Regions from separate parts of the Teichococcus aerofrigidensis genome, predicted to be linked through region 3. Evidence: riboswitches for the same ligand, from Rfam matches in the RefSeq annotation. Region 3 holds a riboswitch; each other region holds the start of a gene.
What was found. A riboswitch is a leader RNA that binds a small molecule or an ion and turns the genes downstream of it on or off. The one in region 3 is predicted to bind cobalamin.

Region 1 (4,562 bases), on a different contig from region 3:
CGGTTCAGCATCTTCACCTCGCGCGGTGCTCCGGCGCGGGCCGGAGGGGCGAGGCCACCCGACAGGGCGAGGAGGGGCAGCGCCACGAGCGCCCGCCGTCCCGGAAGCGGTTTCATGCAGGGGGTATCCTTCGGCTGATGTCGCGGAAGCGGAGGATGCGGCCGCCATCCTCGGGGTCGGTCAGGGTGGTGACGGCGACGCCGAAGACCGCGCGCAGCAGCGCGGGCGCCAGCACCTCGGCGGGCGTGCCGAGCGCCACCAGCCGCCCGGCCTGCAGCACGCCGACGCGGTCGCAGCCCATCGCCTGGTTGAGGTCGTGCAGCGCGATCACCGTCGTCACCGGCAGCGCGGCGACCAGGCCGAGGATCGCCAGCTGGTGGTGGATGTCGAGATGGTTGGTCGGCTCGTCCAGCAGCAGGATGCGCGGCTGCTGGGCCAGCGCGCGGGCGATGTGCACGCGCTGCCGCTCGCCGCCCGAAAGCGTCGCCCAGTCGCGCGCCGCGAAGCCCTCCATCTCGACCGCCGCCAGCGCGCCGTCGACGATGGCATCGTCCGCCGCAGACCAGGGCCGCGTCAGCGAAAGGAAGGGCGTGCGGCCGAGCTCGACCGCGTCGCGCACCGTGATGCGCTCGGCCGTCTCGGCCTGCTGCTCGACGAAGGCCAGCTGCTGCGCCACGGCCCGCCGGCCGAGCCGCGCCAGCCGCTCGCCGCCGAGCCGCACCACCCCGCGCGAGGGCGCCAGCACCCCCGCCAGCAGCCGCATCAGCGTCGACTTGCCCGAGCCGTTCGGGCCGATCAGCCCGAGCGTCTCGCCGGCGCGCACGGCGAGACTGACGCCGCGCAGGATCTCGCCGCCACGCGGGGCCCAGGCGAGGTCCTCCGCCTCCAGGACGGGCGCGCTCACCGGGGGGGCCTCATCGGGCGGGCCGCGCGCGGATCAGGATCAGCGCGAAGACCGGCGCGCCGACGAGGGCGGTGATGACACCGATCGGCAGCACCTGCCCCGGCACCAGGGTGCGCGAGAGCACGTCGGCGGCGATCAGGAAGACCGCTCCGATGAGCGCCGCCGCCGGCAGCAGCCGCCCGTGCCGCACGCCCACCAGGAAGCGCGCCGCATGCGGGATCACCAGGCCGACGAAGCCGATGGCGCCGACGATGCTGACCATCACGGCGGTGGCCGTGGCGGCGCAGAGGATCAGCGTGGCCTGCACGCGCCGCACCGGCACGCCGAGGCTGGCGGCGGAATCGGCGCCGAAGGTGAAGGCATCGAGCGCGCGGGCGTGCCAGAGGCAGACCAGCGTCACGGCCAGCGCCACCGGCACGGCGCGCGCCGTGTCGTCCCAGCGCACGCCGCTGAGATTGCCGAGCAGCCAGAACATGATGCCCCGCGCCTGCTCGGCGCTGGCCGAGCGGGTGATCAGGAAGGCGGTCAGCGCGTTGAACAGCTGCGAGCCGGCGATGCCGGCCAGCACGATCTGCCCGGCGCCGCGCGGCCCCGCCCCCCCGCCGGCCGCCCGCGCCAGCACCGCCACCAGCAGGAAGGCAGTGAGCGCCCCGGCCAGCGCCCCGGCCGAGAGCGAGACCGCGCCGGCGCCGATGCCCACCACCGTCACCAGCACCGCGCCGGTCGAGGCGCCGGCGGAGATGCCGAGCAGGTAGGGATCGGCCAGGGCGTTGCGCAGCAGCGCCTGCAGCACCACGCCCGAGACGGCGAGGCCGGCGCCGCAGCAGGCGGCGAGGATGGCGCGCGTCAGCCGGTAGTTCCAGACAATGCCCTGGTCGATCCGGTCGATCTCGTAGGCGGCGCCGAACGACTTGTTGGCCAGCGTCCTCAGCACCGTCGCGGGCGGGATCGCCGTCTCGCCGATGCAGATGCCGGCGAGCAGCGCCAGCGCCAGCACCAGCGCGATGCCGAGGCTGACCAGCGCGGCCCGGCCGAGCCGCGGCCACAGCGCGGGCGGCGCCGCCACGAAGCTCACTTCTCCAGCTTCGCCATCGCCTCGGTCAGCGTCTCCAGCCCGCCGATCAGCCGGATGGTGGCCTGCATGGCATGCGCGTCGAGGATGACGATGCGGCCGCGCCGCACCGCCTCCATCTGGCTCGTCACCGGATCGCTGCGGAGGAACTCCAGCTTCTTCTCGTAGTCATCGGCCGGGAAGCGGCGCCGGTCCATGCGCGCGATGACCAGCACCGAGGGATTGGCCCGCGCGATGGTCTCCCAGCCGACCGTCGGCCACTCCTCGTCCGACTGCACCACGTTCCGCAGGCCGAGGGTGCGCATCATGTAGCCGGGGATGCCCTTTTGCCCGGCCATGTAGGGGTCGAGGTCGAGATCGGCGCTGGAGAACCAGAAGGCGGCCGAGGCATCCTTCAGCCCGAGACCCCGCGCCCGCTCCACCGCCCGCGCCTCGCGCGCGCGGAGGTCGGCGACGAGCGCCTCGCCCGCGCCGCGCCGGTCGAAGATCGCGGCGAGCTGGCCGATGCCCTTGTAGAGGCTCTCGGTCGAGAAGGCGGCGGTGCGGGTGCCGTCGGCGCCGACCAGGTTGTTCTTGCCCTCGCAATCGGCGGGCATGATGTAGGTCGGGATGCCGAGCTCGTGGAACTGCGGCCGGGTGCCGACCACGCCCTGCGGCCCGATCATCCACTCGAACTGCGTCGCCACCAGTCCGGGCCGCTTGGCGATCACCGATTCGAAGCTCGGCGCGTTGTTGTCGAGGCGCGGCACCTTGTCATTCTGCGCCCGGAACTCGGGCAGCACGTTGTTGAACCAGAGCGCGGTGCCGGCCATGCGCCCGCCCGCGCCCAGCGCGTAGAGGATCTCGGTGGCGGACTGTCCGATGGTGACGGCGCGGTCCGGCGGGCCGGCGAAGGTCAGCCGCTCGCCGCAATTCTCCACCGTCAGCGGATAGGCGGTGGCCTGCGACGCGGGCGCGGCGGCCGGCTGGGCCAAAGCGGGGGCGAGGGGCAGCAGCAGGTGCAGGCCGAGGCCCGCCGCCACGGCCTGGAGGGACGCAAACCTCATGACGCAGATCTCCGGTCAGGATGGCGCCGGCGGCGCGATGGCCAGGCGGGGCATTCCGGAGAGGCGGCACGCGGGCGCGGGCCGCGCTGGAGGTCGCGTTGCAGCACGTTCATCGGCATCCCTGCCCGGACAACCCCGCCCGGCTGGTGGTCACACGTGCCGGCAGGTCTCCTGACTGGCGGGTCAGTGCCTGATCCCGCCTTCCCGGGCGGCCTCCCTGCGGAGGCATCCCAGTGGCCTGCCGGGATCCGGCTCGCCGCCTACAGTTGCGGGGGCAGTCCCGTTTCATGGCGCGCGGCCATGGCGGGTTCCCTGTTAGGTCCTCTCGGACACCGACGCGGCACCGGTAATGGAAGGCCGCCGGGCTGGCAAGACAAAAGCCCGGCCGCCGCCGCGGAGCGCCCATGCCGCGGCCCAGCTTGCAACCGGAGCGTGCCCGGCCCTAGCTTCCCGCCCGTATTGTAAGATTCTGCCAGGAGTGACGGCGGTCCATGTGTGAGAAATGCGGCAGCCTCCTGGCCTGCCTCGCCGCCCCGCCGGCGGACGACACCGCCACCACGGCCCTCGCCGGCACGCTGAAGGCCCAGGAGGCCCCGGTGCGGATGGCCACCGCCTCCGGCAACACGGCGGTGGATGCCCTGATCTCCGGCCCCGCCTGGGGCGGCCCGGTGCGCTTCGGATTCCCGCAATCCGCCGGCGCCTATGGCGGCGGCTCCAGCGAGGCGCTCACCGGCTTCCTGCCGGTCTCCTCGGCGCAGCAGGCCGTGGCGCGCGCCGCGCTGCTCGGCACCGCCTCGGGCGAGACCGCGCTGCTGCACGCCTTCCCGGTCACCGGCTTCACCCTGCTGCAGGTCAGCGAGGCGGCCGCCAGCCAGGCCGAGATCCGCTTCGCCCAGTCCTCGCAGCCCCCCACCGCCTGGGCCTATTCCCCGGGCAGCAGCGACAAGGCGGGGGATGTCTGGTTCGGCGACCGCTACGACTACCGCCACCCGGCGCTCGGCGATTACGCCTACGAATCCCTGCTGCACGAGCTGGGCCACGCGCTCGGCCTCAAGCATCCGCACGAGGCCACCGGCATCACCGGACAGGCGATGGAGACCGCCTGGGACAACAGCGAATTCACGGTGATGAGCTACCGCAGCCATTCCGGCGGCACGCTCGGCCAGCTCACCGCCGGGCCGTGGGACCTGCCGCAGACCTACATGATGCTCGACATCGCCGCGCTGCAGACGCTCTACGGCGCCGATTACGGCCTGCGGGACGGCGACACGCGCTACAGCTGGAACCCCGCGACCGGCGAGATGTCGATCGACGGCGCGGCGCAGGGCCGGCCGGGGGCGAATCGCGTCTTCATGACCGTCTGGGACGGCGGCGGCAACGACACCTACGATCTCTCCGGCTATGCCGGCGGCGTGGTGGTGGACCTCGCCCCGGGCGGCGCCTCCATCACCTCCGAGGCGCAGCGGGCCTGGCTCGACCAGGAGCACGGCATCCGCGCCAGCGGCACGGTCTACAACGCGCTGCTGCACGAGGGCGACAC
Region 2 (4,562 bases), on a different contig from region 3:
GGCCAGCCGCAGCGAGGGGCGCGGGGCGGGCAGGCTGTCCCAGGCCGCGGCGGCGGCGGCGAGGTCGCTGTCGGTGAAGGAGAGCAGCACCAGCTCGGCCGGGCTCTGGCCGAGGTCGATGGCGGCCTCGGCCTCGTCCAGGGATCGGGTCTCGCGGGGGAGGAGATGCACGGTGCCGGGGCGCTCCCGAGGTTCAGGCGATCCATCCGCATCTGGGGAGGGCCGGACCGGTGGTCATCCCCAAGGCCGCCTCCCCGCGGGTGCTCAGCCCAGGATGATCCGGGCGATGCCGTCCTGGTCCATCCCGCTGCGGCCGATGATGACGACATGGCCGTCGCGGTCGTCCGGCCAGGGGCGGTCGAACTCCTGCCGGAAGCGGGTGCCGACGCCCTGCACGACCAGCCGCATCGGCTTGCCCGCCAGGCGCACGAAGCCCTTCATCCGCAGCACGTCATGCGCCTCGGCCGCCCGCCGCAGGCGCGCCACCAGCGCGTCCGCCTCCGCGATCTCGGGCAGGACGATGACGAAGCTGTCGAAGTCGTCATGCTCGTGCGCGCCGTCCTCGGCATCGTGGTGCGAGGGGCGGGCGGCGAGGTCGTCCTCGGCCGCGGCGCCGAGGCCGAGCAGCAGCGCCGCATCCAGCGCCCCCTCCCGGGCCGGCACCACCTTGACGGCGCGCGGCAGGCCGGCGGCGATCTCGCCGGTCAGCCGCTCCAGCACGGCGGCATCCAGCAGGTCGGCCTTGTTCAGCACCACGAGGTCGGCGCTGGCGAGCTGGTCCTCGTAGACCTCGGCCAGCGGGTTGTCGTGATCGAGCGACGGGTCGGCCGCGCGCTGCGCCGCGACCGCCGCGGGGTCGTCGGCGAAGCGGCCCTCGGCCACGGCGGGGCCGTCGACCACGGTGATCACGCCATCGACGGTGACGCGGGAGCGGATGCCGGGCCAGTTGAAGGCCTTGATCAGCGGCTTCGGCAGGGCGAGGCCGGAGGTCTCGATCAGGATGTGCTCCGGCGGCTCCGGCCGGTCGAGCAGTGCCTGCATGGTCGGGATGAAGTCGTCGGCCACGGTGCAGCAGAGGCAGCCATTGGCCAGCTCGACGATGTTCTCCTCGGCGCAGCCCGGGATGCCGCAGCTCTTCAGCGTCTCCCCATCGATGCCGAGCGCGCCGAACTCGTTGACGATGATGGCGATGCGCCGCCCCTCCGCCTGCGCCATCACCTGGCGCAGCAGCGTCGTCTTCCCGGCGCCGAGGAAGCCGGTGACGATGGTGGCGGGGGTCTTCTCCAGCGTGCTCATGCGGCGGACTCCGGGGCGGGAAGGAGGGAGGGCAGCCGGCCGAGCACGGCGCGGCGCAGCGATTCGGGGCGGCGGGAGGGCAGCACGGCGCCGCTGGGATGGGCGGCGTAGGTGGCGCCATAGGCCAGCAGGTCGGCGGCCTGCCCCGCCTCCAGATGGCCGAGCAGATAGCTCCACTTGCCCGGCGCGGTCATGGCGGCGGCGCAGCCGCGCTCGCAGACGGCCAGGCAGGTGACGGGGCGCAGCGCGACCGGCGGCGCGGGATGGGCGGCCAGCGCCGCCGCCACGGCGTCGTGCAGCCGGCGGCCGGGCGGCGTCTCACCCTCGGCGAGCGGCCGGTCGGCGCGGCAGGTGACGCAGACCAGCAGCGTGGGCGGCTCCCGGTTCGGCTCGATCATCGGCACGGCGGTCCTCCGTCGCGAGGCGGTCACGGAGTGCCGACCGCCCGGCGCCATGCGGCGACCGGGTCGAGGCGCCGGGAGGACGGAACCCCCGGACACATCGCCGCCCGCCGGGGCACCCCGCCCGGTGGCACGATCCGATGGGGATGGCAGGTCTCCTGGCTCACGGATCGGGCGCGCCCCGCCGGCCTTCCCGGCCACCCCTCGCGGCGCGGCCAGTGGCATGTCGGCGGGCCGCTCTCCGCCTACAGTTGCGGGGGCAGCCGCGGCCTGGGGCCCCGGGGAGCCCGCACCGCATTCCCTTTTCACCCCCGCCCCGGCAGCCGCCGATGGCGGGAGACCATCTGGCCGTCTCCTAGGCGGGGGGGGGGGGGGGGGGGGGGCGGCCGCCCCCCCCCCCCCCCCCCCCCCCCCCCCCCCCCGGCTGAAACCGCGACGCCGCCGCCACAACGGGTCAGCCCCGGGCGAAAGACACAATTCGATCCGGCCCGCCTCCGGGCGCAGCTTGGCCGCGAAGTTCCCATGACTTCGGGAATGGAACAAGCGGGGCAATACGTAATAGGGATAAAGTGTAAATTACTTGAATAGGGAGATTTCGAAAGAAATCACGAAGGGTCTATATCACCAGGGCGGCGTTATCGCGGTAATCCATTCGGCGGCGCGGCCGGAAATGCGATTTTCGGTAGACTCTGAGACAAGGCTGTATTAGGTTTCCCCGCCAATAGATGTGGCGGCACAGAATTGTGTCATTTTCGGGGCGGCGCGGCTGAAACTGGCCGGGCCTGGCCCCTCGTGGCCGCCACCCCTTGGAACCGATCATGGAGGTGTCCGCCCCCGCCCGGCGGAGGGCAGACCGCAAGGCAGACACATGGACAATCCAGCGCAGACCCCCCCGTCACCCCCGGCGGCGATCCCGGCCGACCGGCCCGGCGGGGCCACCACCGACCCGATGGCCGAGCAGGCCCCGGTGAAGATCGCCCTCCGGCATGTCTACAAGGTGTTCGGCGACGATTCCGACGCCGCGCTCCGCATGGTGCGGCAGGGCCGCGACAAGGACACCATCAAGGCCGAGACCGGCTGCACCCTCGGCGTCAACGACGCCAGCTTCGACATCCATGCCGGCGAGATCTTCGTCATCATGGGCCTCTCCGGCTCCGGCAAATCCACCCTGCTGCGGCTGCTGAACCGGCTGATCGAACCCTCGGCCGGCGAGATCCTCATCGACGGCCAGGACATCACGAAGATGTCGAAGCGCGAGCTGATTGAGCTGCGCCGCCGCGACATGAGCATGGTCTTCCAGTCCTTCGCCCTGCTGCCCAACCGCACGGTGATCGACAACGCGGCCTTCGGGCTGGAGGTGGCCGGCATTGGCGAGGCGGAGCGGCGGCGCAAGGCCATGGCGGCGCTGGAGGGCGTCGGCCTCGCCGCCTATGCCGAGAGCCGGCCGGACCAGCTCTCGGGCGGCATGAAGCAGCGCGTCGGCCTCGCCCGCGCTCTGGCGAGCGAGCCCAGCGTGCTGCTGATGGACGAGGCCTTCTCGGCGCTCGATCCGTTGATCCGCACCGAGATGCAGGACGAGCTGCTGCGTCTGCAGTCCGAGCAGAGCCGCACCATCATCTTCGTCAGCCACGATCTCGACGAGGCCATGCGCATCGGCGACCGCATCGCCATCATGCAGCACGGCAATGTCGTGCAGGTCGGCACGCCGGACGAGATCGTGACCAACCCGGCCAACGACTATGTCCGCTCCTTCTTCCGCAACGTGGATGTGTCGCAGGTCTTCCGCGCCGGCGACATCGCGCGCGAGACGCAGGTGACGCTGATCGACCGGCGCGGCATGGCGGTGCATGCGGCGCTGGAGCGGATGCGCCGGCACGACCGCGACGTCGCCATCATCGTCGGGCGGGACAAGCGCTACCACGGCATGGTCAGCGCCGAATCCCTCGCCCGCGCGGCGCGTGACGGCGGGGCGGACCCCTATCACCGCGCCTTCCTGCCGGAGGTGGAGCCCATCGCCGCCGCCGAGACCCTGTCCGACGTGATGGGCCGCGTGGCGCAAAGCCCCTTCCCGGTGCCGGTGGTGGACGAGAGCCGCCGCTACCTCGGCTCCATCAGCAAGTCGGCGCTGCTCAGCACGCTCGACCGGTCCGGCAACTGAGGGGGAGGAGAGATCATGCAGGGTATGGATCTGCGCATCGGCGAGGGTGCCGATGCCGTCGTCAACTATGTGCTCGACCACTTCACCCCCGCGCTGGACGCCATCGCGGCCGTCATCGGCTTCGTCACCGGCGGCATCCAGTCCGGGCTGCATCTGCTGCCGGCCCCGGCGATGATCGCGATCATCGCGCTGCTGGCGCTGTGGCGCGTGGGCTGGAGGTTCGCCGTCTTCGCCGTCGCGGCGCTGCTGCTGATCACCGGCATGGGGCTGTGGGACCGGATGATGGAGACGCTCGGCCTGGTGCTGGCGGCGACCGTCATCGCCATCGTCATGGGCGTCCCCCTCGGCATCGCCATGGCGCGCAGCGGGCTCGGGCAGATGCTGCTGCGCCCGACGCTCGACCTGATGCAGACCATGCCGGCCTTCGTCTACCTGATCCCGGCCGCCATGTTCTTCGGCCTCGGCGCCGTGCCGGGCACCATCGCGACCGTCATCTTCGCCATGCCGCCGGTGGTGCGCCTGACCAACCTCGGCATCCGCCAGGTGCATGCGGAGTTCATCGAGGCCGGTCTCGCCTTCGGCTGCACCCCCTCGCAGCTGCTCTGGAAGGTGCAGATCCCGAACGCGCTGCCCTCGATCATGGCCGGCATCAACCAGACCATCATGCTGTCGCTGTCGATGGTCGTCATCGCCTCGATGATCGGCGC
Region 3 (4,562 bases):
CTGCGCGACTGCGCGTAGGCCGCCCAGCGCACCGTCATGGACCCCGGCCGCGCCACGTCGCCCCAGATGATCGGCGGCGCGACGCAGCGGCTGCCGTAGGACTGCACCCAGCCATGCCGGGTGAAGGCGTAGCCGTCGAGCTGCTCGCCGAAGTACTTCACCATGTCGTTGCGCTCGAACTCGCCATGCACCAGCACGTCGAGCCCGACCTCCTCCTGCCAGCGCAGGGCCTCGTCGATCCAGGCCTCGACCCGCCGCTCGTAGCCCTCCGCGTCCAGCGTGCCGCGCGCCAGGGCGGCGCGGGCCTGCCGCACCTCGGGCGTCTGCGGGAAGGAGCCGATGGTGGTGGTGGGAAAGTCGGGCAGGCCGAGCCGTGCCCGCTGTGCCGCGCGGCGGGCCGGGAAGGCGCCGGCGCGCCGGGCCATCTCCGGCGTCACGGCGGCGAGGCGCGCCCGCACCTCGGGCCGGTGCGCGGCGGCGCTCTCCGCCCGCCCCTGCCGCGCCCGGTCGCTGGCGGCCAGGGCCTGGGCGATGGCGGCCTCGCCCTCGTCCAGGCCGCGTGCCAGGGCGGCCACCTCCTCCAGCTTCTGGGTGGCGAAGGCGAGCCAGGACCGTACCGCCGGGTCGAGCCCCCGCTGGCCCTCCCCGCCCTCCTGCGCCAGATCGACCGGGACATGCAGCAGGCTGCAGGAGGGGGCGACGATCAGCCGCCGTGTCCCCCGCCGCTCCGCCACCCGCCGCAGGGTGCCCAGCGCCGCGCGCAGGTCGCAACGCCAGACATTGCGGCCGTCCACCAGACCGAGCGACAGCCAGCGCTCCGGGGGGAGCAGATCGAGCGCCGGCTCCAGGTCGGCCGCGCCGCGAACCAGGTCGAGATGCAGCCCGGCCACCGGCAGGCTGGCGGCGGTGGCCAGATTGTCGGCCATCGGGCCGAAATAGCTGGTCAGCAGCAGGTCGGGCGTGGCGCCCTCCGCCAGGGCGGCATAGGCGCGGCGGAAGGCCTCGCGCGCCGCCTCGGGGAGATCGAGCGCCAGGGCGGGCTCGTCCATCTGCACCCAGGCGCAGTTCGCTGCGGCCAGTTCGCCCAGGAGCCTGGCATAGAGCGGCAGCAGGCGGTCCAGCAGGCCGAGCGGGTCCGAGCCGTCCTCCGTCTTGCTGAGCAGCAGGAAGCTGACCGGGCCGAGCAGCACCGGGCGGGTGCGCAGCGGCAGGGCCTCGCGGAAGGCCGCCAGGGGGCGGTTCTCCGTCAGCTCGAAGCGCTGCCCGGCGGAGAGGCGCGGCACCAGGTAGTGGTAGTTGGTGTCGAACCACTTGGTCATCTCGAGCGCCGGCAGGCCGGCCGCGATGCCGGCGGACCGCTCGGCCGCGGTGCCACGCGCGCCGCGCGCCAGGGCGAAGGCGGTCGCGAGCGACACCGGCCCACCTCGCCAGCCATAGCCCTCGGGGATGGCGCCCAGCATGCCGGCAGTGTCGAGCACCTGGTCGTAGAGCGCGAAATCGTTGCTCGGGATGTGGCTGATGCCCTGGCCGGCCTGGAGCTGCCAGTGCCGCTGGCGCAGGCCCCGCGCGGCCTCCAGCAGACCGGCCTCGTCCAGTTCGCCCGCCCAGTGCGCCTCCAGCGCGGATTTCAGCTCGCGCCGGGCGCCGATGCGGGGGAAGCCCAGATTGGCGGCGACGGTCATGCGCCGCCCTCCGGCCGGGCGGTGGCGGTGGCCGGGCCGGAGGGGCCCCGTTGGAAGGTCGTCATGCTCTCGGTCCTGCCTCCGGTTCACCCCGCCCGGCGGCCTGGTCTGGTGCGACGCCGGCAGGTCTCCTGGCTCGCGGCGTTCCGGGGCATGGCGCCCAGGACACCGCCGGCCCGGCCTTCCCGCGCGCCCCGGAGGGTGGCGCAGTGGCCCGCCGCGGAGGCTTCCACGGCGAATGGGCCAGCGGCACGCCGCTGACAGTTGCGGGGGCAGCCGCCGACTGGCTCCCGGGCGCGATGGCCCGGCCGGAGCGCACGGCGTTCCCTTTTCACCCGCTCGCGCGGGACCGGCGACACATAAAGATATACTTATGTTAAATAGATCTGGCAAGCCGGCTCCAGTGGCCACCGGTCCGGACAGAAGCCCCTTTGCCGCCGCCCCCGAAGGCTCTAAGCGCGGCGGCATGGCCGCTGCCCTTCCGCCCCCCGAGACCACCCGCGCCCTGACCGCCCGCCTCTGGCGGCATTATGTCCGGCATCACAAGGGCGGCATCCTGCTCGCCCTGGTCTGCACCGGGGCGCTGGCGGGGCTGACCGCGCTCTATCCGCTGGTCATCCAGCAGGCCTTCGACCTGTTCACCGCCGGCGACGGGCGCATCGTCTGGCTGATCCCGCCGGCCATCATCCTGCTCACCGCCGCGAAGTCGCTGGCGCAGTACGGCCAGGCCATCTCGGTGCAGGCGGTGGTGCTGCGCGTCATCGAGCGCATCCAGAACGACCTGTTCCGCGCCCTGACCCGCACCGACCTCGCGCTGGTCGCGCATGACGCCCCGGCCCGCCATGCCGCCCGCTTCACCGCCGATGCCCAGGCGATCCGCGAGGCGCTGACCAAGGCGATCAACGCCCTGGCCGACGGGCTCACCGTCATCGGCCTCGCCGCCGCGATGGTCTGGCTGGACTGGCACATGAGCCTGATCCTGGCGGTCATCTATCCGGTGGCGGTGGTGCCGGTGATGAAGCTCGGCAAGCGCATCCGCCGGGCGTCGAGCGGCATGCAGGCGCGCGTCGGCGACACCGCCGCCCTGCTGACCGAGAGCTTCGCCGCCGCCCGCGTGGTCCGCACCTACGGACTGGAGGCGCAGGAGGAGCATCGCGCCGGCCGCGCCTTTGCCGATCTGCGCGAGGCGCTGCTCTCCATCGCCCGCACCCGCGCCAAGCTCGACCCGATCCTGGAGGCGCTCGGCGGCGTCGCGGTCGCCGGGGTGCTGGCCTTCGTCGGCTGGAAGGTCTCGACCGGGCGCGGCACGGTGGGCGAGTTCACCGGCTTCATCTCCGCGCTGCTGCTGGCGACGCGGCCGATGCGCTCGCTGGGCGCGCTGAACGCGGCCCTGCAGGAAGGCTTCGGCGGGCTGATCCGGGTGTTCTCGGTGATGGACCGGCGCCCCGCCATCACCACGCCGGACGGCGCGCCACCGCTGCCCGAGGGGCCGGGGCGGCTGGTGCTGGAGCATGTCGGCTTCCACTATCCGGGCGGCGACGCGGCCGCCCCGCAGGCGGCGCTGGAGGATCTCTCGCTCACCGCCGAGCCGGGGCAGACGGTGGCGCTGGTCGGCCCCTCCGGCGCCGGCAAGTCCACCGCCCTCGCCCTGCTGCCACGCCTCTACGACCCGACGGCCGGGCGCATCACGCTGGACGGCGCCGAGATCCGTTCCGTGACGCTGGAGAGCCTGCGCGGCGCCATGGCCTATGTCGGGCAGGACGCGGTGATCTTCGACGACACGGCGCTGGCCAACATCGCCTGCGGCCATCCCGGCGCCGGGCGGGCGGAGGTGGAGGCGGCGGCCCGCGCCGCCGCCGCGCACGACTTCATCGCCGCGCTCCCGCAGGGCTACGACACGGTGCTCGGGCCCGGGGGCTCGCGCCTCTCGGGCGGGCAGAAGCAGCGCATCGCCCTGGCCCGCGCCCTGCTGCGCAATCCGCGCGTGCTGCTGCTGGACGAGGCGACCAGCGCGCTGGACGCCGAGAACGAGGCCGCCATCGGCCGGGCGCTGGAGAGGCTGCGGGCCGGGCGCACCACCCTCGTCGTCGCGCACCGCCTGGCGACGGTGCAGGAGGCGGACCGCATCATCGTCATGCAGGAGGGGCGCGCCACCGAGAGCGGCACCCATGCCGAGCTGATGGCGCGGGACGGGCTCTATGCGCGGATGGTGCGGACGCAGGCCTTCGCGGCCGGCTGACGCCGGCGCCGCCTATTCCCGCCGCAGGATGCCGTCGACCAGCCGGTCGGCCCAGGGGCGGCTGCGGAAGGCGGCGCGCAGCGCGTCCTCGTCATAATCCTCCCGCACCCAGTCGAGGAAAGGCTTGGGGCCGTGCTGCCGCAGGAAGCGGGCATAGTCCCGGAAGAAGGCATCCAGGATGCCGGTCTTGCTCGCCGGGACGTGGCCGTGGCGCCAGGAGAGCTGGCGCATCGCCTCCTCCACCGGCCGGCCCTGCAGCATCAGCCAGAGACCGGCCGCCAGACCGGTGCGGTCGGCGCCGGACTTGCAATGGATCAGCACCGGCTCCGGCAGCTCGCCGAAGATCCGCGCCAGGCGCAGGATGCGGTCGCGGTGCGGCGCGCCGCGCGATTCCAGCGGCGCGTCGACATGGGCGAGGCCCAGCTCCGCGGCCATGGCGCGCCCCAGCGCGTCGGAGCCGCAGGCCTCGCGATGGCCGCGCAGGTTCACGAGGCTGCGGATGCCGAAGCGCCGCACGGCGCGGCGCAGCTGCCAGGGGCTCGGATGGTTGGAGCGGTAGAGCCGCCCGGCCTCGACCACGCCCCAGTTGCGCCAGCCGAGGCGCAGCAGGGCATGATCGACGAGGAGGCTGTTGATCCAGG

Region 1: another riboswitch for cobalamin. It lies ahead of ACVMLK_RS12685 (ABC transporter substrate-binding protein); the one in region 3 lies ahead of metE (5-methyltetrahydropteroyltriglutamate--homocysteine S-methyltransferase).
Region 2: another riboswitch for cobalamin. It lies ahead of ACVMLK_RS13580 (DUF1636 family protein); the one in region 3 lies ahead of metE (5-methyltetrahydropteroyltriglutamate--homocysteine S-methyltransferase).

The regions. Positions count from the first base shown of each region.
Region 1 is NZ_JBSXMU010000054.1:18,087-22,648, forward strand. Features, by position in the region: gene ACVMLK_RS12670 (pseudoazurin) at 1-116, opposite strand, end outside; gene ACVMLK_RS12675 (ABC transporter ATP-binding protein) at 113-904, opposite strand; gene ACVMLK_RS12680 (FecCD family ABC transporter permease) at 915-1,970, opposite strand; gene ACVMLK_RS12685 (ABC transporter substrate-binding protein) at 1,976-3,022, opposite strand; cobalamin riboswitch at 3,167-3,374, opposite strand; gene ACVMLK_RS12690 (M10 family metallopeptidase) at 3,514-4,562, shown strand, end outside.
Region 2 is NZ_JBSXMU010000063.1:303-4,864, forward strand. Features, by position in the region: partial or broken gene ACVMLK_RS13570 (cobaltochelatase subunit CobN) at 1-171, opposite strand, end outside; gene cobW (cobalamin biosynthesis protein CobW) at 265-1,296, opposite strand; gene ACVMLK_RS13580 (DUF1636 family protein) at 1,293-1,694, opposite strand; cobalamin riboswitch at 1,829-2,056, opposite strand; gene proV (glycine betaine/L-proline ABC transporter ATP-binding protein ProV) at 2,647-3,855, shown strand; gene ACVMLK_RS13590 (ABC transporter permease) at 3,871-4,562, shown strand, end outside.
Region 3 is NZ_JBSXMU010000023.1:3,320-7,881, forward strand. Features, by position in the region: partial or broken gene metE (5-methyltetrahydropteroyltriglutamate--homocysteine S-methyltransferase) at 1-1,682, opposite strand, end outside; cobalamin riboswitch at 1,787-2,051, opposite strand; gene ACVMLK_RS07510 (ABC transporter ATP-binding protein) at 2,149-3,921, shown strand; gene ACVMLK_RS07515 (tyrosine-protein phosphatase) at 3,934-4,562, opposite strand, start outside.